Regions from separate parts of the Actinoplanes sp. NPDC051494 genome, predicted to be linked through region 2. Evidence: predicted binding sites of a transcription regulator. Region 2 holds the regulator's gene; each other region holds the start of a gene.
What was found. Region 2 encodes HrcA, which represses chaperone genes, less so after heat shock. Its sites were predicted from a motif close to GGTTNGCACNCTCNNNNNGAGNGTGCNAACC; they were not measured.
Positions count from the first base shown of each region.

Region 1: the regulator HrcA is predicted to act here: its motif matches at 1,664-1,694, upstream of groES (co-chaperone GroES).
Region 3: the regulator HrcA is predicted to act here: its motif matches at 3,001-3,031, upstream of groL (chaperonin GroEL).

Region 1 is NZ_JBITDZ010000008.1:154,093-160,641, forward strand. It holds gene groL (chaperonin GroEL) at 1-1,124, opposite strand, end outside; gene groES (co-chaperone GroES) at 1,197-1,511, opposite strand; gene ACIA6A_RS26125 (methyltransferase domain-containing protein) at 1,757-2,923, shown strand; gene ybaK (Cys-tRNA(Pro) deacylase) at 2,935-3,417, shown strand; gene ACIA6A_RS26135 (sugar ABC transporter substrate-binding protein) at 3,493-4,527, shown strand; gene ACIA6A_RS26140 (ATP-binding cassette domain-containing protein) at 4,550-5,290, shown strand; partial or broken gene ACIA6A_RS26145 (sugar ABC transporter permease) at 5,305-6,462, shown strand; gene ACIA6A_RS26150 (ROK family protein) at 6,471-6,549, shown strand, end outside.
Region 2 is NZ_JBITDZ010000022.1:695-7,243, forward strand. It holds gene dnaJ (molecular chaperone DnaJ) at 1-617, opposite strand, end outside; gene hrcA (heat-inducible transcriptional repressor HrcA) at 679-1,701, opposite strand; gene ACIA6A_RS40930 (DUF4870 domain-containing protein) at 1,855-2,475, shown strand; gene hemW (radical SAM family heme chaperone HemW) at 2,497-3,687, opposite strand; gene ACIA6A_RS40940 (enoyl-CoA hydratase-related protein) at 3,724-4,494, shown strand; gene ACIA6A_RS40945 (hypothetical protein) at 4,565-5,389, shown strand; gene ACIA6A_RS40950 (PAS domain S-box protein) at 5,534-6,549, shown strand, end outside.
Region 3 is NZ_JBITDZ010000002.1:827,107-833,655, forward strand. It holds gene thrC (threonine synthase) at 1-285, shown strand, start outside; gene ACIA6A_RS10425 (GNAT family N-acetyltransferase) at 526-1,494, shown strand; gene ACIA6A_RS10430 (hypothetical protein) at 1,589-2,026, opposite strand; gene ACIA6A_RS10435 (GNAT family N-acetyltransferase) at 2,080-2,598, opposite strand; gene groL (chaperonin GroEL) at 3,223-4,842, shown strand; gene ACIA6A_RS10445 (Gfo/Idh/MocA family protein) at 5,769-6,549, opposite strand, start outside.

The DNA.
Region 1 (6,549 bases), on a different contig from region 2:
GCGATGCCACCGGAGAGCTTGGCCAGCCGCTCCGAGAGCTTCTCGCGGTCCCAGTCGGAGTCCGAGGCCTCGATCTCCTTGCGGATCTGCGCGACCCGGTCGTCGATGTCGGCCTTCTTGCCGCCACCGTCGACGATGGTCGTGTTCTCCTTGTCGACCACGACGCGCCGGGCGGTGCCCAGCATGTCGATGGTGACCTGGTCGAGCTTGTAGCCGAGCTCGGGGGCGATCAGCTCGCCACCGGTCGCGATGGCCAGGTCCTGCAGGAGCGCCTTGCGGCGGTCACCGAAGCCCGGGGCCTTGACCGCGACGACCTTGAAGGTCTTGCGCAGCGCGTTGACCACGAGGGTGGACAGCGCCTGGCCCTCGACGTCCTCGGCCACGATGAGCAGCGGCTTGCCGCCCTGCAGCACCTTCTCCAGCAGCGGGAGGATCTCCTCGACGCTGGAGATCTTCTGCGTGGTGATGAGCAGGTAGGTGTCCTCGAGGACGGCTTCCTGCGACTCGGCGTCGGTCACGAAGTTCGGCGAGATGAAGCCCTTGTCGAACTGCAGGCCCTCGGTGACGACGAGCTCGGTGCTGAGCGCGGAGCCTTCCTCGACGGTGATGACACCGTCACGGCCGACCTTGTCCATCGCCTCGGCGATCAGCTCACCGATGGTGGCGTCCTGCGCGGAGATGGTCGCGACGTTCGCGATCGCCTTGTGGTCGGCAACCTCGACGGCCTTGGCCAGCAGCGCCTTGGAGATCGCCTCGGCGGCGAGGTCCATGCCGCGCTTGAGGGCGATCGGGCTGGCACCCGCGGTCACGTTGCGCAGGCCCTCGCGCACGAGCGCCTGGGCGAGCACGGTCGCGGTGGTGGTCCCGTCGCCGGCGACGTCGTTGGTCTTGGTCGCCACCTCCTTGACCAGCTGCGCACCGAGGTTCTGGTACGGGTCGGAGAGCTCGATCTCCTTGGCGATGGTGACACCGTCGTTGGTGATCGTGGGCGCGCCGAACTTCTTGTCGAGAACGACGTTGCGTCCGCGCGGTCCGAGGGTGACCTTGACCGTGTCGGCGAGCGTGTTGACGCCGTGCTCGAGCAGGTGCCGGGCGTCGTCTGAGAAGCTGAGAATCTTCGCCATCTATGGTCCCTTCACGCACCGGCGCCCTGCCCCGACATGCCGGAACAGGGCGCAAGCGCAATCAGTTAGGTCTTACTTCTCGATGACCGCGAGGACGTCGCGGGCGGAGAGCACCAGGTACTCCTCGCCGGCGTACTTGACCTCGGTGCCGCCGTACTTCGAATAGAGAACCGTCTCGCCGACCTGGACGTCGATCGGGACGCGGTTGCCCTTGTCGTCGATGCGGCCGGGGCCGACCGCGAGGACGGTGCCCTCCTGCGGCTTCTCCTTGGCGGTGTCGGGGATCACAAGGCCCGAGGCGGTGGTGGTCTCCGCCTCGTTCGCCTGGACGACGATGCGGTCCTCGAGCGGCTTGATCGCTACCTTGGTCGCGGTAGTCACGGGCATACCCTCCTGGGTACAGGTTTGCCGGCCAGCATTGGCCGGGCTCATGCCTCATGCCACCGGGCGGGTCCGTCGTCGCGGGTGCCGGTCCGCCTGGCGCAAGCGTGCGGCCCCGGTCCGGACGAGCCGCGAGGGCACGGCCGGCAAGGGCGCACAGCTGGCACCCTCAGGTTGAGAGTGCTAATCGGAGATTATGCCGGAACTAGCACTCCGTCAAGGAGAGTGCCAACACGGCAGAATGACTCCGCGTGGACCTCGAACTGCTCGCCGCCCTGCGTACCCCCGAGGGCTCGGACGCCCTGAAGGCCGCCGCCGAGGTGTCGGGCGGCGATCCGCTCGCCGCTGCCTCGGCCATGCGTGCGCGGGGTTTCCCCGCACCGCTGGCCGCTGCCGCACTCACCCAGTCTGAGCTGCGCGGACGCGCCGCGGGCAAACTCGGCGAAGCCGCCGCGACAATGTTCTTCACCCGGCCGGGTTTCGAGCAGGCGACCCGCGCGGTCGTCTCCGACCGGCGGGCCGCCCGGTTGCGCGCCGCCGGGGTCACCAGCCTGGCCGACCTGGGGTGCGGCATGGGCTCCGACGCGCTGGCGGCGGCCCGGCAGGGGATCCGGGTGCACGCCGTCGACGCCGACCCGCTGACCGCAGCGGTGGCCGCCGCGAACGTCGAGGCGGCCGGCCTGACCGCGCTGGTGACCGTGGCGTGCGCGGACGCCACCACGGTCGAGGTGGAGAAGTTCGACGCGGTCTTCGCCGACCCGGCCCGGCGCCGGGCCGGCCGCGGCCGGGTGATGGACCCCCGGTCGTGGTCGCCGTCCTGGGATTTCATCGGCGCGCTGCCCGACCGGGTCCCCCGCACGGTGCTCAAGCTGGCACCGGGCATCGACCACGCGCTGCTGCCGCCCGGCGCCGAGGGCGAGTGGGTCAGCGTCGGCGGCGACCTGGTGGAGGCGGCGTTCTGGTGCGGCCCGCTCGCGGAATTCGCTCGACGGGCGAGCTTACTGCCGGAGGGGCTCGAGCTGCACGGGTCGGGCGTCGAGGCGGCACCGGTCGGCACGGTGGGCCGCTATCTGTACGACCCGGATCCCGCGGTGGTCCGCTCGCACCTGGTGGCCGAGTTCGCCGCCACGGTCGGGGGCCGGCTCGCGGACCCGGAGATCGCCTACGTGTACACCGACGAGCCGGTGGAGACCGGGTTCGCCCGGCGGCTGGAGATCACCGACGTGCTGCCCTTCTCGCTGAAACGGCTGCGCACCCTGCTGCGCGAGCGGGGCGTGGGCCGGCTCGAGATCCGCAAGCGCGGGTCAGCACTGGAACCGGAGCAATTACGGCGTGATTTACGCCTGAGCGGCAGAGCGGGGGCGTCGCTGGTGCTCACCCGGGTGGCGGGTGCGCCGACGGTCCTGCTCTGCCGATAACCTCGACGATCGTGGCTAAGAAGGCGTCCGGCACCCCGGCGACGGTTCTGCTCTCCTCGGCGAAGGTCGCGCACGAGTTGCACCCGTACGAAGTCTCGCCCGATTCCCCCCATTACGGCGCTCTCGTCGCGGCCGCTCTGGGCGTACCCCCCGGGTCGTTGTTCAAGACCTTGATCGCCGAGGTGGACGGCGCGCTGACCGTCGCGGTCGTCCCGGTCACCGGTGAACTCGATCTCAAAGCGCTGGCGGCCGCGTCCGGCGGCAAGAAGGCGGCCCTCGCCGACCGCGCGGCGGCCGAACGCAGCAGCGGTTACGTCCGCGGCGGCATCAGCCCGCTGGGCCAGCGCAAACGGCTGCCGACCGTGATCGACGACTCGGCGCCGGGGCTGGAGTTGATCTACGTCTCGGCCGGCCGCCGGGGTCTGCAGGTCTCCCTGCCGCCGGCCGACCTGATCCGGCTGACCGGTGCCTCGGTGGCCCGGATCAGGACATAACCCGGATCGCCGGTTGTGCTGCGGCGGGTGCCCGGCATACGTTGCCACGCGCGGCCCGGGAGAGGACACCACGTCATGCGTAAGCGAATCGCGCTCCTGGCCGCGGCGGGTCTGCTCGCCGGCGGGGTGACCGCTTGCGGCACCGGGTCCGACGGCTTGCCCGGCAAGGTCGGGGTGATCCTGCCGGACACGGCGACCTCCCAGCGCTGGGACTCCTACGACAAGAAGTATCTGCGGGCCGCGTTCGACCGCGCGGGTGTCACGGCCGACATCCAGAACGCCCAGGGCGACAAGAACCAGTTCCTGACACTGGCCGACGGCATGATCGCGGACGGCGTCACGGTCCTGATGATCGTCAACCTGGACGCCGGCACCGGCCGGGCGGTGCTCGGCCGGGCCCGGGCGGCCGGCGTCCACACGATCGACTACGACCGCCTCACCCCGGACGGCGGCGCCGACTACCACGTCAGTTTCGACAACGTCGCGGTCGGCCGGCTGCAGGGTGAGGGCCTCATCAAGTGCCTGGCCGGCGCGAAGGCCGACCGGCCGATGGTGGCCGCGCTCAACGGCTCCCCCACCGACAACAACGCCACCCTGTTCGCCGAGGGTTACAACGCGGTCCTCGATCCCCGGTACGCCGACGGCACGTTCGTCAAGGGCCCGGACGAGTCGGTACCGGCCTGGGACAACGCCCAGGCCGCGACGATCTTCGAGCAGATGCTCACCGAGCACCGGCAGATCCGGGGCGTGCTGGCCGCCAACGACGGCCTCAGCAACGCGGTGATCTCGGTGCTCAGGAAGCAGGGCCTGAACGGCCGGATCCCGGTCACCGGCCAGGACGCCACCGTGCAGGGACTGCGGAACATCCTCGCCGGCGACCAGTGCATGACCGTGTACAAGGCGATCGAGGACGAGGCCGAGGTCGCCGCCGGCCTGGCCGTCGCGCTGGCCCGCGGCGACCGCGAGCCGGCCACCCCGACCGTCCTGCTCACCCCGCAGGCCATCTACCAGGACAACGTCAACGACGTGGTCAAGGACGGCTTCGTCACCAAGGAGCAGCTCTGCACCGGCGAATTCGCCAGGCTCTGCACCGATCACGGCGTCAGCTGATCATCGACAAGGAGAGCCACCTTTGGCCGCGACACCGTTGCTGGAGCTACGTGGGATCGACAAGAGCTTCGGTCCCGTCCAGGTGCTGCACGACGTCGGACTCAGCGTGTATCCCGGCGAGGTCACCGCGCTCGTCGGCGACAACGGCGCCGGCAAGTCCACCCTGGTCAAGTGCATCAGCGGCATCTACCCCGTCGATGCCGGCACCATGCTGTTCGACGGCGAACCGGTGAGCGTCGGCAGCCCCCGGGAAGCCGCCGACCTCGGCATCGAGATCGTCTATCAGGATCTCGCGCTGTGTGACAACCTGGACATCGTCCAGAACATGTTCCTCGGCCGCGAGAAACTCACCAGCTTCGTCCTGGACGAACCCACGATGGAACAGATGGCCGCCGAAACCCTGGCCAGCCTTTCGGTACGCACGGTGACGTCACTGCGGCAGTCGGTCGCGAGTCTCTCCGGCGGACAGCGGCAGACCGTGGCGATCGCCAAGGCCGTCCTGTGGAACAGCCGCGTCGTCATCCTCGACGAGCCGACCGCCGCGCTCGGCGTCGCCCAGACGGCCCAGGTGCTCGAACTCGTCCGGCGGCTCGCCGACAACGGGCTCGGCGTCGTACTGATCTCGCACAACATGAACGACGTCTTCGCGGTCTCGGACCGCATCGTGGCGCTGTACCTCGGCCGCACCGCGGCGCAGCTCAGGACGACCGACGTCACCCACTCCCAGGTGGTAGAACTGATCACCGCGGGGCGCAGCGCATGAGCTTCTGGAAACGCGACACCGGGAGCTGGTACGCCGTCGCCGGCCTGGTCGTGCTCTGCGCGTTCTTCGGCATCGCCCGGCCCCGGTTCTTCAGCGCCACCAACATCGCCAACCTGTTCCCCCAGGGTGCCGCGGTCGTCCTCATCGCGATGGGCCTGATCTTCGTCCTGCTGCTCGGTGAGATCGACCTGTCCGCGGGCTTCGCGAGCGGGGTCTGCGGCGCGGTCATGGCGACCCTGCTCGCCGACCACGGCTGGGCCTGGTACACCGCGATCCCGGCCGCGCTGGCCGTCGGCCTGCTCATCGGCCTGGTCCTCGGGTTCCTGGTGGCGAAGGTCGGCATACCGTCGTTCGTCGTCACGCTGGCCGGCTTCCTGGCGTTCCAGGGCGTGCTGCTGGTGCTGCTCAGCGGCGGCAAGAACGTCTCGATCCGCGACCCGTTCGTGCTGGCGCTGGCCAACCGGAACGTCCCGCCGGCCCTGAGCTGGGTCCTCGCCGCGGTCGCGGTCGCCGGATACGCGGGCAGTCAGCTGCACCGGGTGCGCCGCCGGGCCGTCCATGGGCTGACGAATGACCCGATGGGTATCGTTGCGGTACGAATCGCCGGGCTCGCGGTCCTGCTGTTCGCCGCGGTCGCCGTCCTGAGCCAGGAGCGCAGCATCAACCCAGAGTCCATCTCGGTGAAGGGCGTGCCGATCGTCGCCCCGGTCATCGCGGCGTTCCTGGTGCTCTGGACGTTCGTGCTGGGCCGCACGGCGTACGGCCGGCATGTCTACGCGGTCGGCGGCAACGTGGAAGCGGCCCGCCGGGCCGGCATCCCGGTGGACCGGATCCGGATCTCGGTCTTCGTCATCGGCTCGTTCATGGCCGCGGTCGGCGGCATCGTCGCGGCGAGCCGGGCCAACTCCGTCGACCCGAACTCGGGCGGCAGCAACGTCCTGCTGTACGCCGTGGGCGCGGCCGTCATCGGCGGCACCAGCCTCTTCGGCGGCAAGGGGCGCGTCTTCTCCGCGGTCATCGGCGGCGCGGTCATCGCGGTGATCGACAACGGCATGGGCCTGATGGGCCTGAGCCCCGGGACGAAGTACATCTTCACCGGCGTCGTCCTGTTGCTGGCGGCGAGTGTGGACGCGCTGTCGCGGCGGCGCGCGGCCTCGACCGGTATCCGATAGCCGCGGGTATGCGGGCGGCCCCGACCCAGGAAGAGGTGCGGCGGCACAATCTGGGCGCCTTGCTGAGATACGTCCACATTCATGGGG
Region 2 (6,549 bases):
GGGCAGGGGTGCGGGATGACCGTGCCGTGTCCCTGGCAGGTCTGGCAGGGGCGCGACGAGACGACCTGGCCCAGGAACGTGCGCTGGACCGACTGCACCTCGCCGCGGCCGGCGCAGGTCTCGCAGGTGGCGAGGTGGGTGCCGGGTGCGGTGCCGGCTCCGGAGCACTGGGTGCACAGGACCGCGGTGTCGACCGTGATCGGGGCTTCCACACCGAACGCGGTCTCGACGAGATCGAGTTCGAGGCGCAGGATGGCGTCCGCCCCGGGGCGGGTGCGTGGGCGCGGGCCCCGGGAGCCGCCGCCGGCCGCCGTGCCGAAGAACGCGTCCATGATGTCCTGGAAGCCCACGAACGGGCCGGCACCACCGGGACCACCGGGGCCGCCACCGCCGCCACCGGGCGCGAGGGGGTCACCGCCGAGGTCGACCATCTGGCGCTTCTGGTCGTCGGAGAGGACCTCGTAGGCGGCGTTGATGTCCTTGAACTTCTCGTGCGCCTCGGGATCCGGATTGACGTCCGGGTGGTACTGACGGGCCAGCTTGCGATAGGCACGCTTGATCTCGTCGTCGGTGGCTTCACGGCTCACGCCGAGAATTCCGTAGTAGTCCTTGGCCACTGGGTTTCGAGTCCTCATGTCTGCCCCGCGCTACGCGCTGGAGAGCGTCGTCGCTTGTGCGTTAATTCTGCGCCAGCAGGTCGCCGACGTAGCGTGCCACGGCACGTACGGTGGCGATGGTGCCGGGGTAATCCATCCGGGTCGGTCCCAGCACGCCGAGGCCACCAACGATAGTGGCACCAGGTCCGTAACCCGAGCTCACGACCGAGGCCGCGCGCAAGTTGTCGATCTCGTTCTCATCGCCGATCCGGACCCGGGTGGTGCTGGGTTCGACCTCGCCGATCAGTTTGAGGAGGATGACCTCCTCTTCCAGCGCTTCGAGCACCGGTCGCAGGGAGCCCTGGAAGTCCAGGACACCACCCCGGGTCAAGTTGGCCGTCCCCGCCAGTGCGAGACGTTCGTCACTGCGCTCGACGAGCGTCTCGAGCAGCACCGACGCCAGACAGGCCATCGTATTGCGTTTCTCCGGCGCACAGTCGTCGACCAGGGATTGCACCAGCGGCGGCGTGTCGGCGAGTTTCTGACCGCTGAGCTTGGTGTTGGCCTGGCGGCGCATGTCCAGCACGTCGTCGTTGCTGGTCGGCCCGGGCAGCTCCACGAGACGCTGCTCGACCCGGCCGGTGTCGGCGATCATCACCAGCATGATCCGGGTGCTGGAGATCGGCACCAGCTCCAGGTGCCGCACCGAGGAGCGGGACAGGCTGGGGTATTGCACGACCGCGACCTGCCGGGTCAGCTGGGCGAGCAGGCGCACTGTGCGGTGCACCACGTCGTCGAGGTCGACCGCCCCGGCCAGGAAGCGCTCGATCGCCCGCCGCTCGGCCGGGCTGAGCGCCTTGACCCGGGAGAGCCGGTCGACGAAGAGCCGGTAACCGGCGTCGGTGGGCACCCGGCCGGCACTGGTGTGCGGCTGCCGGATGTAGCCCTCCTCCTCCAGGACGGCCATGTCGTTGCGCACCGTGGCCGGGGAAACCCCCAGCTGGTGACGCTCGACGAGGGCCTTGCTGCCGACCGGCTCCTGGGTCGCGACGTAGTCCTCGACGATGGCACGGAGCACCTCGAGCTTGCGGTCATCAAGGCTCATGACCCCCTCCCTCTGTCTTTGGCACTCCCCGAAGTCGAGTGCCAGTCTACGTCGCCGCGGCCCCGGGCGCGATGATCGGCCGTCTGTCTCATCTCCGACGTCACCTGGGTGTTGCTCTCGCCAGGCTCGACCTGCGGTCCTACCGTGTTGGCCATGACAGAACCGCCGCGTCCGCCCGGTGAGGGAAACCCCGCCGACCCCACCCAGCCGTTCAACCCGAATCCGTACGGACAGCAGCCCCCGCCGCCGCCCGGTCCCCCGACGTCCGGCGCCGGTGGTTACGCCCCGCCGCCCAGCTACAACCCGCCGCCGACCTCCGGCGCGGGCGGCTACGGCCCGCCGCCCGGCTACGGTGAGCAGCCCGGTTACGGGCAGCAGCCCCCGCCCGGATACGGACAGCCTTACGGTCAGCCCGGATTCCCCCAGGGTGGCAGCAGCGAGGATCGCACCTGGCTCCTCGTGGCCCACTTCGGCGGCGCGGCGGCCGCGTTCATCAGCGGCGGCGTCGCGGGCTGGATCCCCCCGCTGGTCGCCATGCTCGCCCGCGGCCCCCAGTCCCCGCTGGTGCGGGCCGAGTCGGTCAAAGCGCTGAACTTCCAGCTGCTCTGGACGATCATCGCCGTCGTCGGCTACATCCTGACCTGCATCGTCGTCGGCATCGTGATCGCCGCCGGCGCCTGGCTGGTCGCCACGATCATCGGCATCATCGCCGGGGTCAAGGCCGCCAACGGTGAGCAGTACAACTACCCGATGACGGTTTCCATCATCAAGTGAACGAACGGGATCTGCTGCCGTTCAGGGCAGCAGATCCCGTACCACGGCGTCGGCGAGCAACCGTCCCTGCAGCGTCAGCACGGCCCGCCCGCGTTCGAACTCCGCCGCCTCCAGCAGGCCGTTGGCCAGGGCCTTCTCCGCACCAAGCGGATCGGCCGCGGTCAGCGGGAGCCCCTCGCGCAACCGCAACCGCAGCATGACGTCCTCGACCCGGCGGTCCTCGTCGTTCAAGATCTCCCGTGCCAGGCCCGGCGAGACGCCTTCCGCCAGCCTTTTCGCGTACGCGGAGGGGTGCTTGACGTTCCACCACCGCACCCCGCCGACGTGACTGTGCGCCCCCGGCCCGAAGCCCCACCAGTCCCCGCCGGTCCAGTACAGCCGGTTGTGCCGGCAGCGGGCGTCCTCGGACGTGGCCCAGTTGGACACCTCGTACCACTCGAAACCGGCCGCACCGAGCGCCTGTTCGGCGGCCAGGTAGCGGTCCGCGGCCACGTCGTCGGACGGGTACGCGAGTTCACCGCGCCGCATCCTGGCCGCGATCCGGGTGCCGTCCTCGACGATCAACGAGTACGCGCTGACGTGGTCGACGCCCGCCGCGATCACGGCGTCGAGCGAGGTCGCGAAGTCCTCCGCCGTCTCCCCCGGGGTGCCGTAGATCAGGTCGAGGTTGACGTGCTCGAATCCGGCTTCGCGGGCCTCCGCGGCGGCCCGTGGCGCCCGCCCGGCGGTGTGCCCGCGTTCCAGGATCGCCAGCACCCCGGGCGACGCCGACTGCATGCCGAGCGAGATCCGGTTGAACCCCACGGCCCGCAGCTCCCGCAACGACGACGCGGTGACCGACTCGGGATTGGCCTCGGTGGTGATCTCGGCGCCGGCGGCCAGGCCCCAGGTGCGGTCGATGCCCTCGAGGATGCGGCCCAGGTCGGCCGGGCTGAGCAGGGTGGGCGTGCCACCACCGACGAACACCGTCTCGACCGGCGCGGCCATGATCCGGCCGGCGAAACGGATCTCGCTGAGCACGGTGTCCGCGTACGCGTCGCGGCTCGCCCCGCCGCCCAGCTCGGTCGCGGTGTACGTGTTGAAGTCGCAGTAACCGCAGCGGCTGGCACAGAACGGCACGTGGACGTAGACGCCCAGCGAGCTCGGCCGCGGTTCGAAGGGCAGCGAGCCGTCGCTCGGGACGGGTTCTCCGTCGGGCAGGGCTCCAGGCATCCCTCAAGTGTGCACGGCGCCGGTTAGTGTTCCGGCATGGCTCTGGTCCGTACCGTCACCGCAGCCGGGGTGACCACCCTGACGCTGGACAGCCCGGCTAACCGCAATGCTCTTTCCTCCGCCCTGATGGCCGAGTTGCTCGACGGGCTCGGCGCCGCCCTGACCGATCCGGCCGTCCGGGTCGTGGTCCTGTCGCACACCGGCCCGGTGTTCTGCTCCGGCGCCGATCTGAAGGAGACCGCCGAGACCCGCGACGACGGCCGGGTACCGGCCGAGATGATGGCCGACGTCCTGGCCGCGATCTGGGAATTCCCCAAACCGGTCGTGGCCCGGGTCGGCGGGCCGGCCCGGGCCGGTGGCCTCGGCCTGATCGCCGCCGCCGACCTGGCGGTGTGCACCCGGGAGGCGACGTTCGCGTTCTCCGAGGTGCGGCTCGGGGTGATCCCGGCGGTGATCAGCGCCACCGTGCTGCCCCGGCTCGCCGCCCGCGCCGCCGCCGAGCTCTATCTGACCGGCGACGTCTTCGACGGCACCCGGGCGGCGGAGATCGGGTTGGTGACGCGTGCCGTCCAGGAGGACGAACTGGACGAAACCGTAGGAAAGTTATGCGCCAGCCTGGTCAAGGGCGGGCCGATCGCACTGGCGGGCACGAAGCAGCTGCTGCGGCGCACCCCCGATCCGTCGATCCGGGCCGATATGGCCGAACTGTCCGCCCGGTCGTCCGGGTACTTCAAATCGCCCGAGGGCCGCGAGGGCGTGGCCGCTTTCCGCGAGAAGCGACCGGCCGGCTGGGTCCCGGCGCCATGACCGGCGGGCGCCCGTTGGCTACTCTTTGGTCGACCGGTGCAGCTCACCGGCCGTACCGGAAGGGTTGTGGGTGAAGCGGAAGCCGTTCGCGATCGTCGCGGTCCTCGTGCTCGTCGGCGCCCTGGGCTTCTTCGTGTCCCGGTCCTTCGAGGGTGGTATCAAGCTGCCGCTGATCGGCCCGGAATGCACCGTGAAGGCCGACGGCCAGGTGACGCTCGACGCCGTGCAGATGGCGAACGCGGCCACGATCACCGCGGTCGGGGTGCGGCGCAAGATGCCGGAACGCGCCGTCGTGATCGCGTTGGCGACCGCGCTGCAGGAATCCAAGCTCGAGAATCTCGACAACGGCGACCGGGACTCGGTCGGACTGTTCCAGCAGCGGCCGAGTCAGGGCTGGGGCACACCCGAGAAGATCCAGGATCCGAGGTACGCGGCCAAGAAGTTCTACGCCGCCCTCAAGAAGGTCAAGGGCTGGCAGGACATGCGGGTCACCGACGCGGCGCAGAAGGTGCAGCGGTCGGCCTACCCCAACGCGTACGAGAAATGGGCCGACGAGTCAGCGGTGCTGGCCAAGGCACTCACCGGGAAAGCCACCAGCGCGGTGGAGTGCACGGTGTCCGGGGAACCCGCGCTGCGCGGGGCGGCCGCGGCGGCCGCACTCGCCGAGGGATTCAAACTGGACTGGGGCATCGACGCCGATCTTTCGGTCAACGTCAAGAACGCGGACACCGGTTGGCGTTACGCCCATTGGCTGGTGTCGCACGCCAAGTCCACCGGTCTCGAAAAGGTGCGTTTCGCCGACCGCGAGTGGACCGCCACGGACGGGAAATGGCAGCCGGCCACCGGTGATCGCATCGTCGGAAATACCACTGTGGTGGCCGAAGTATTCCGCTGACCTACGGATATTCACGGTCATTCATAGCGCTACGTATACATCGACATGGACAGACAGCGACCGTGCTGGTACTAGTTATTCGTGCTCCACGCCTTGGAATGGATCCTCTTCGGAGCCGCGAGCGTAGGCGCCATCGTCGTCGGAGTGAGCCGGCACCGCCCGGCCCGCGTCGGTCCCTGGCTGCTGCTCGCCGCGTCGGTCAGCTGCCTCGCGATCGGTGACGTCTTCTACGCTTTCGACAAGACCGACGTCGCGGACATCTGCTACCTGACGATGTTCGTCTTCGTCGCGCTCGCCGTCATGCAGCTGACCCGGGTCGGCGCGCTGCTCATGAACCGTGCCCGCCTCATCGACGTACTGGCCTGCGCCTGTTCCAGCCTGCTGGTCGTCTGGGTCTTCGTGATCGGCGACAGCGAGCGCTTCGGCGAGATCAGCGCCACCGACGTCATCGGGGCCCTGCTGCTCATCGGCATCGCCGGCCGCCTCATCGTCGCCACCTGGTTCACCTGGTCGGCGGCCCTGCTCGGCGTCGGCGCGGTCGGCATGCTCGCCAGCGACATCGCCTACGGCCTGCACGCCAGCTGGTGGACCGAGGCCGGTTACATGGTGCTCTACGTGGCATGGGGAGCGGCCGCCCTGCACCCGTCGATGGTCCGCCTCACCATGGCGATGCCGGCCCACGAAACCCCGTGGCGGGGCCGCTGGGCGGCTTTGCTGGGCCTGTCGGTGGCCACCCCACCGATCGTCCTGCTCGTCGAGGCGGTCTCCGGCACGGTCACCGACGGCGTGGTCATCGCGGTCACCGCGACCGTCACACTGGTCCTCACGATCACCCGCCTGTCCGACTCGGTCCAGCTGAGCAGCCAGGCCGCCACCCGCGAACGGGCCCTGCGCGAGGCGAGCGCGGCCCTGGTGGCGGCGGCGGACGAAGCCGCGGTCGGCGCGGCGGTCCGGGCGGCGGTGGCCGAACTCCTGCCCCCGGCCGAGATCCGGCACGTCACCTTCGCCGCCGACGACCGCAAACTCGCCCTCGCGTCCTCCCCGGCCGACCCCGGCTCCCGCAGCTGGTGGGTCGACGGCCCCGGCCCGGACGTAGCCGGCACCGGCGAATCCACCCTGGTCTGCCCGCTCTGGCTGGAACCCCTGGCGGTGGCCCGGCC
Region 3 (6,549 bases), on a different contig from region 2:
CGCACCGGCGGCTGGATGGACTACGCCGACGACGACGAGATCCGCGAGGGCATCCGGCTGCTCGCGCGTACCACCGGTGTCTTCGCCGAGACCGCCGGCGGCACCACCGTCGCGGTGCTCAAGAAGCTCGTCGAGAGTGGCAAGCTCGACCCCGAGAAGGAAACCGTCGTCTACAACACCGGCGAAGGCCTCAAGACCATCGACGCGGTCGCCGGTCTGGTCGGCCCGACCCACACGATCAAGCCGTCCCTGAAGGGCGCCCGCGAGGCCGGCCTGCTCGGCTGACTCTGCGTAACCAGCTCTCTGCCCACTGTCGAGAATTCCTACCCGCGAGGTCTTGCGCGGGACCCACGGGATCGGCAGGATGCTCTACGCGGGAGGGCGCGACGCCGTACGAGGCCCCACCTTTGAGCTTGGCGACAATCTCCTAGGGGCCCAACGACCCAGCGCCGGAGGCACTGTGCGCGCGCCCTCTCGACCAAAATTCGCTTACGCCGGCCCCCTTTCCGGGGGACCATACGCCGGGTGGACATCACCCCGCTCAGCCCCACCGACGAAGACGCGGCCTATCTCGTCAACCAGGCCTCCGCCGAGGCGGACACCCCGGACATCCCCTACTGGTCACACGCGGCGTTCCGCGCCCGCATCCATCAGCCCTGGCCGGGACACACGTGCGAGCACTACATCGCCCGAGCCGGCGACGGGCATGTCGCGGGCGTGCTCGAACTGAACTTCCCGACCCTCGACAACCTCACCCTCGGCCACGTCCAGCTGGCGGTGCACCCTTCTCGTAGGCGCCAGGGCCTCGGCCGCGCGCTGTACACACTGGCCACCGAACGCGCCCACGCCCACGGCCGGTCCCACCTGATCGCCCCGACCGTCGACCGCCTCCCGGACGGCCCGGCCTTCGCCACCGCGATGGGTGCCACGGCGGGTCTGGCCGAGACCCGCAGCCGCCTCGACGTGGCCGACTTCGACGCCCTGGGTCTCACCGCTCCGGTAGCGGACGGCTACCGCCTCGCCCACTGGACCGACCACGCGCCCGACGAGCACGTCGACGACCTCGCCTACCTCGACAGCCGGCTCATGACGGACGCGCCCAACGGAGACCTGGCGGTGGAGGCCGAGAAGATCGACGCCACCCGGTTCCGTCAGTCCGAGCAGGCGATAGTGTCCCGCAACCGCACGTCCTTCAACGTCGCGGCGATACACACCGAAACCGGCCGCGCCATCGCGTGGACCCAGCTGACCTGCCCCAACGACATCCGCTGGCAGGCCTGGCAACAGATCACCATCGTCGACCCGGACCACCGCGGCCACGGCCTGGGCCGGACCATCAAGATCAGCAACCTCTCGTACGCCCGCAGCGCCCGCCCCGACCTTCAGGCGATCGACACCTTCAACGCGAGCGCCAACGCCGCGATGCTCCGAGTGAACGATTCCCTCGGCTTCCAGCGCCGCGAAACCTGGACCCAGTGGCAGGCAACCATCTGACCACCCCCGCTGCCTCGCCGGCCGGTGTTCGCTGCGCTGCTGCTGGCCGGTCGCTGCCCGATTCGCGGCTCTCCTGCGCGGCCGGCGCGCCGCCTCACCGGCTGGTCGGCGTGCCTCGCCTTGGGCTTTCGGCTTGCCGCGTGACCCGGCGCAGGGCCGGGCGCAGCGGGGATTCCACGTAGCCGCCGCCGCTCAGCCCGGCATGCCGCTCGAACACGTTGCGACTGCCGTAACAGCCGGTCGTCGCCCACGAGTAACCGCAGGCCACCCAGTAGGCCGGCCAGAAGACCGGCCCGAGCGCGGCATACTGCCCCGCGTGCCGGGCCTCATGCGCGAACAGCCCGGCGCGATCCCCGTGCAACAGCCACTCGGCGCTCCGGCGGGTGATCACCACCGACCCGATGGTGAAACAGTGCGCCGGTGGCACCCGGCGCCGGTAGCCCTCGGCCACCAGGATGCCGTCCCGTCCCCGCCGCACCCGGGCACCGCTGAGCACGGCCACGGCGAGCCCCACCCCGGTCGTACCGTTCACCGCGTTGAGTACCGCCCGCGTCCGTGCCCACCACCCGGTGGCGGCGGGCCGGTTCATGCCCGGCGGCGCATCTGGAGTTCCTTGAGACCGGGCACCGACGGGTGGGGGACCCGGGCGCCGGTGTCCTCGAAGCCGAGCCGTTCGTAGGCCCGGACCGCCCGGTCGTTGCCGACCACGACCTCGAGCACCAGTTCGCTGCGCCCGATCGCCAGCGACCATTCCGCGACCGCGTCCACGAGCGCGCCGAGCACGCCCCGGCCGCGGAAGGCCGGCGTGATGTAGACCGCGAACACCACGGTGGCGCCCGGCCACTCGGGCAGGACGGTGCCGCCCGCGTGGCCCACCAGTCGGCCGCCCGGGTCCGCGACGAACTGGGCGAGCTGGTCGCCTCTGGAGGCCTGCACGATCCGGCGCCGGTAGTCGGCGTGTGGGCGGGCCGCCGCCTGGGCCAGCGTCTCGAGGAAAGCCAGCGGGCTGTCGGCCAGCATCTCGAGGCGCAGGGCACGCATCCGGGCCGCGTCCTCGGGGGTGACCCGGTGCACGGTCATCGGTGGGGCCAGAGTGCTGGTCATGTTTTTTGAATACCCCCTGCGGCGACGTGCGGCAAGCCCGGGCCACGGGGCTCCCGGAGGTGGTGACGTTCAGTAACTATCGCACCGCTTTCGCGATACTGTGGAGAGGCGCTCCGCGTGGGGTCGGGGAGGCTGCGGACTTGCTGCCGGACTCCCGTACGCGTCTATGTAAAAACCGGCAAAAAGCCCACAGGGGAACACTATTCGCGCATGGATAGACGGCAATACGGGCTTTTGGTCGATCGGTCCATCGCCGGTACGGGTGACCGCCGTCACCTCCGTCCGCGACGTTGGACCCCGGTACCCAGGATCGTTCACGCATCGTGATCAAGAAGGTGTTGCGCAGCCCCTCCGGACATGGCTGTTGTCCTTGCACTCGACCCCCCAGAGTGCTAAACAGGTCATTGGCACTCGCGACATGTGAGTGCCAAACAGGTCGACCCGGTGGGGTCACGGCCGAGGTGCTGCCATCGGCGCCGAGGCACGGGACCGGTCGTCGCGGGCTAGCCGGCTCGACCTGAGGACGTCGCATCGCCAGGTGGCGACGTCCGCAGCGTTCCGCAACCAGCGGAGAGCGGGGCCGAGGAGGCCCGGCACCGCGAATGTCCAGGAGGACACAGCCGTATGGCCAAGATCATCGCATTTGACGAGGAAGCTCGTCGCGGCCTCGAGAGTGGTATGAACCAGCTCGCCGACGCCGTCAAGGTGACGCTCGGTCCCAAGGGCCGCAACGTCGTCCTTGAAAAGAAGTGGGGCGCTCCCACCATCACCAACGATGGTGTGTCGATCGCCAAGGAGATCGAGCTCGAGGGGACCTTCGAGAAGATCGGCGCCGAGCTGGTCAAGGAGGTCGCCAAGAAGACCGACGACGTCGCCGGTGACGGCACGACGACGGCGACCGTGCTGGCCCAGGCGCTGGTCCGCGAGGGTCTGCGCAACGTCGCGGCCGGCGCGAACCCGATGGCCCTCAAGCGGGGCATCGAGGCCGCTGTCGCCTCTGTCTCCGACGAGCTGAGCAAGATCGCGAAGGACGTGGAGACGAAGGAGCAGATCGCCTCCACCGCCTCCATCTCCGCCGGTGACTCCACGGTCGGCGAGATCATCGCCGAGGCCATGGACAAGGTCGGCAAGGAAGGCGTCATCACCGTCGAGGAGAGCAACACCTTCGGTCTCGAGCTCGAGCTCACCGAGGGCATGCGCTTCGACAAGGGCTACGTCTCGGCCTACTTCATGACCGACGCGGAGCGTATGGAGGCCGTCTTCGACGACCCGTACATCCTCATCGCGAACAGCAAGATCTCCGCGGTCAAGGACCTGCTCCCCGTCCTGGAGAAGGTCATGCAGGGCGGCAAGCCCCTCGTGATCATCGCCGAGGACGTCGAGGGCGAGGCCCTGGCCACCCTGGTCGTCAACAAGGTCCGTGGCACCTTCAAGTCCGTCGCCGTCAAGGCCCCGGGCTTCGGTGACCGCCGCAAGGCCATGCTGGACGACATCGCCATCCTCACCGGTGGCACGGTCATCAGCGAAGAGGTCGGCCTCAAGCTCGACGCCGCCGACCTGAGCCTGCTCGGCTCGGCCCGCAAGATCGTCATCACCAAGGACGAGACGACCATCGTCGACGGTGCCGGCAACGCCGAGCAGATCCAGGGCCGGGTCAACCAGATCCGCGCCGAGATCGAGAAGTCGGACTCCGACTACGACCGCGAGAAGCTGCAGGAGCGCCTGGCCAAGCTGGCTGGCGGCGTTGCGGTCATCAAGGTCGGCGCGGCCACCGAGGTCGAGCTCAAGGAGCGCAAGCACCGCATCGAGGACGCCGTTCGCAACGCGAAGGCGGCCGTCGAGGAGGGCATCGTCCCCGGCGGTGGCGTGGCGCTGGTCCAGGCCGGCAAGACCGCGTTCGACAAGCTCGACCTGGTCGGCGACGAGGCCACCGGCGCGAACATCGTGCGCGTCGCGCTCGACGCCCCGCTGCGTCAGATCGCCGTCAACGCCGGCCTCGAGGGTGGCGTCGTCTCCGAGAAGGTGCGCAACCTCGAGCTCGGTTTCGGCCTGAACGCCGCGACCGGCGAGTACGTCGACCTCCTGGCCGCGGGCATCATCGACCCGGCCAAGGTCACCCGCTCGGCGCTGCAGAACGCCGCGTCGATCGCCGCGCTGTTCCTCACCACCGAGGCCGTCGTGGCCGACAAGCCGGAGAAGAACCCGGCCCCGGCCGCCCCCGGCGGCGGGGACATGGACTTCTGAGTCCAGCCCCACCAGGCACCATCTGAGAAAGCGGGCCGTCCTCCGGGATGGCCCGCTTTTCCGTGCCCACCGACGGCCCTCTCGCCCAATCCCGGCGGGGTGGAGCGTCCCGCCCAGGCTCAGCGGTGGTGGTCACCCTTTGAACCCGGCGGGGTGGAGCGTTCCGCCCAGGCTCAGCGGTTGGTGGTCACCCTTTGAGCCTGGCGGGTGGAGCGTCCCGCCCAAGCCCGGCGTGGTGGTCACCCGATAAGCCCGGTGGGTGGAGCATTCAGCCCAAGTCCGGCGTGGTGGTCACCGTCTGAGCCTGGCAGGGGCGGCGCGTACCGTCCAAGCGCGGCGATGGCGGTTGCCGGCCGAAGCCGGCGGGGGTGGCGCGTGCTGTCAAAGTCGGGCGGTGGCGTTTGCCGGTCAGGGTCGGCCGGGGTGGCTCGTGTGCCGGCCCAAGCCCGGCAGTGAAGTGTGCTGCCCAGGCCCTGCGGTGGACTTGCTGCCCAGGCCCGGCGGTGGACTTGCTGGCCAGGCCCGGCGGTGGACTTGCCGCCCAAGCCCAGCGGTGACGTTTGCCGCACAAGCCCGGCGGTGGACTTGCTGGCCAGGCCCGGCGGTGGTGGCGCGCGCGTACCGCCCAAGCGCGGCTATGGCGTTCGCCGGTCAGGGCCGGCCGGGTGGAGCGTCCCGTCGGCGGTGGCACACAAAGGCCAAGTCCGCAGTTGTGGTGCATACCGTCCGGGCCCGCTGAGGCAGATACCCACCCAAGTCCGGCAGGGGTGGTGCGTGCCAATCAAGCCTGGCGGGGCCGATACCCGAACAAATCCGGCGGCAGTGACGCGTGCTGACCGTGCCTGGCGGGGTGTGGTCGCCACACTGGCAGCTGGCGCGTGCCTGCCAGGCATTGTGGAGGGCGGTTGAGCCTGATCGGGACCGGTTCAGCCGGCGAGGGTGATTACGGTTCCGGTGCGGCGGGCTTCCTCGGCGGCCCAGACCACTCGGTGGGTGGCCAGGCTCTGGGTTGCGTCCGAGGACAGCAGGCTCGGGTCGCCCGCCGCCACCGCTGCCAAAAATGCCTCGGTCAGGGCCTCGTCGCCGCCACCGTGGCCGTCCGCCGCGGTCGGGCCGGCCTCGCCGAAAGCGTCGATGGTCTCCTCGTGGCCGGTCCGGAAGTCGACGTAGCGGACCGAGCGGCCGTCTCCGTCAAGGTAGCCGTGGGTGCCGAGGAGCCGGGTGTGCCGGTGTTCCGCCGGGGTGAACGCGCTCATCGTGAACGAGCACGTGGCCCCGTCCGCGAACTCCATGGTCACCACCTGATGGTCGACCACGTCGTTGTCGCTCGCGTACACGCAGCGGCCGTACGGGCCGGTGCGCAGCGCCTCGCGGACGGCGGGCTCGGTGAACTCGGTGGTGATCGCGCCCAGGGGCCAGAAGTGCTGGGACTCGTCGGCGAGGGCGGCCAGGTAGAACTTCTCCGCGGAGTACGGGCAGGTCTGCTTCAGCGGGCAGTCCATGCACCGGTCGGCGGCCTCGGCGGGGCGCTCGGAGGCCCGGAAGTGGGTGAGGCTGCCGAAGGAGCTGACCCGGGTCGGGTTGCTGCCGAAAAGGTGGACGAGCCAGTCGATGTCGTGGCAGCTCTTGGTGAGCAGCATCGGCCCGGAGGTGTCGGAGCGCCGCCAGTTGCCCCGCACGAACGAGTGCGCGTGATGCCACCAGCCG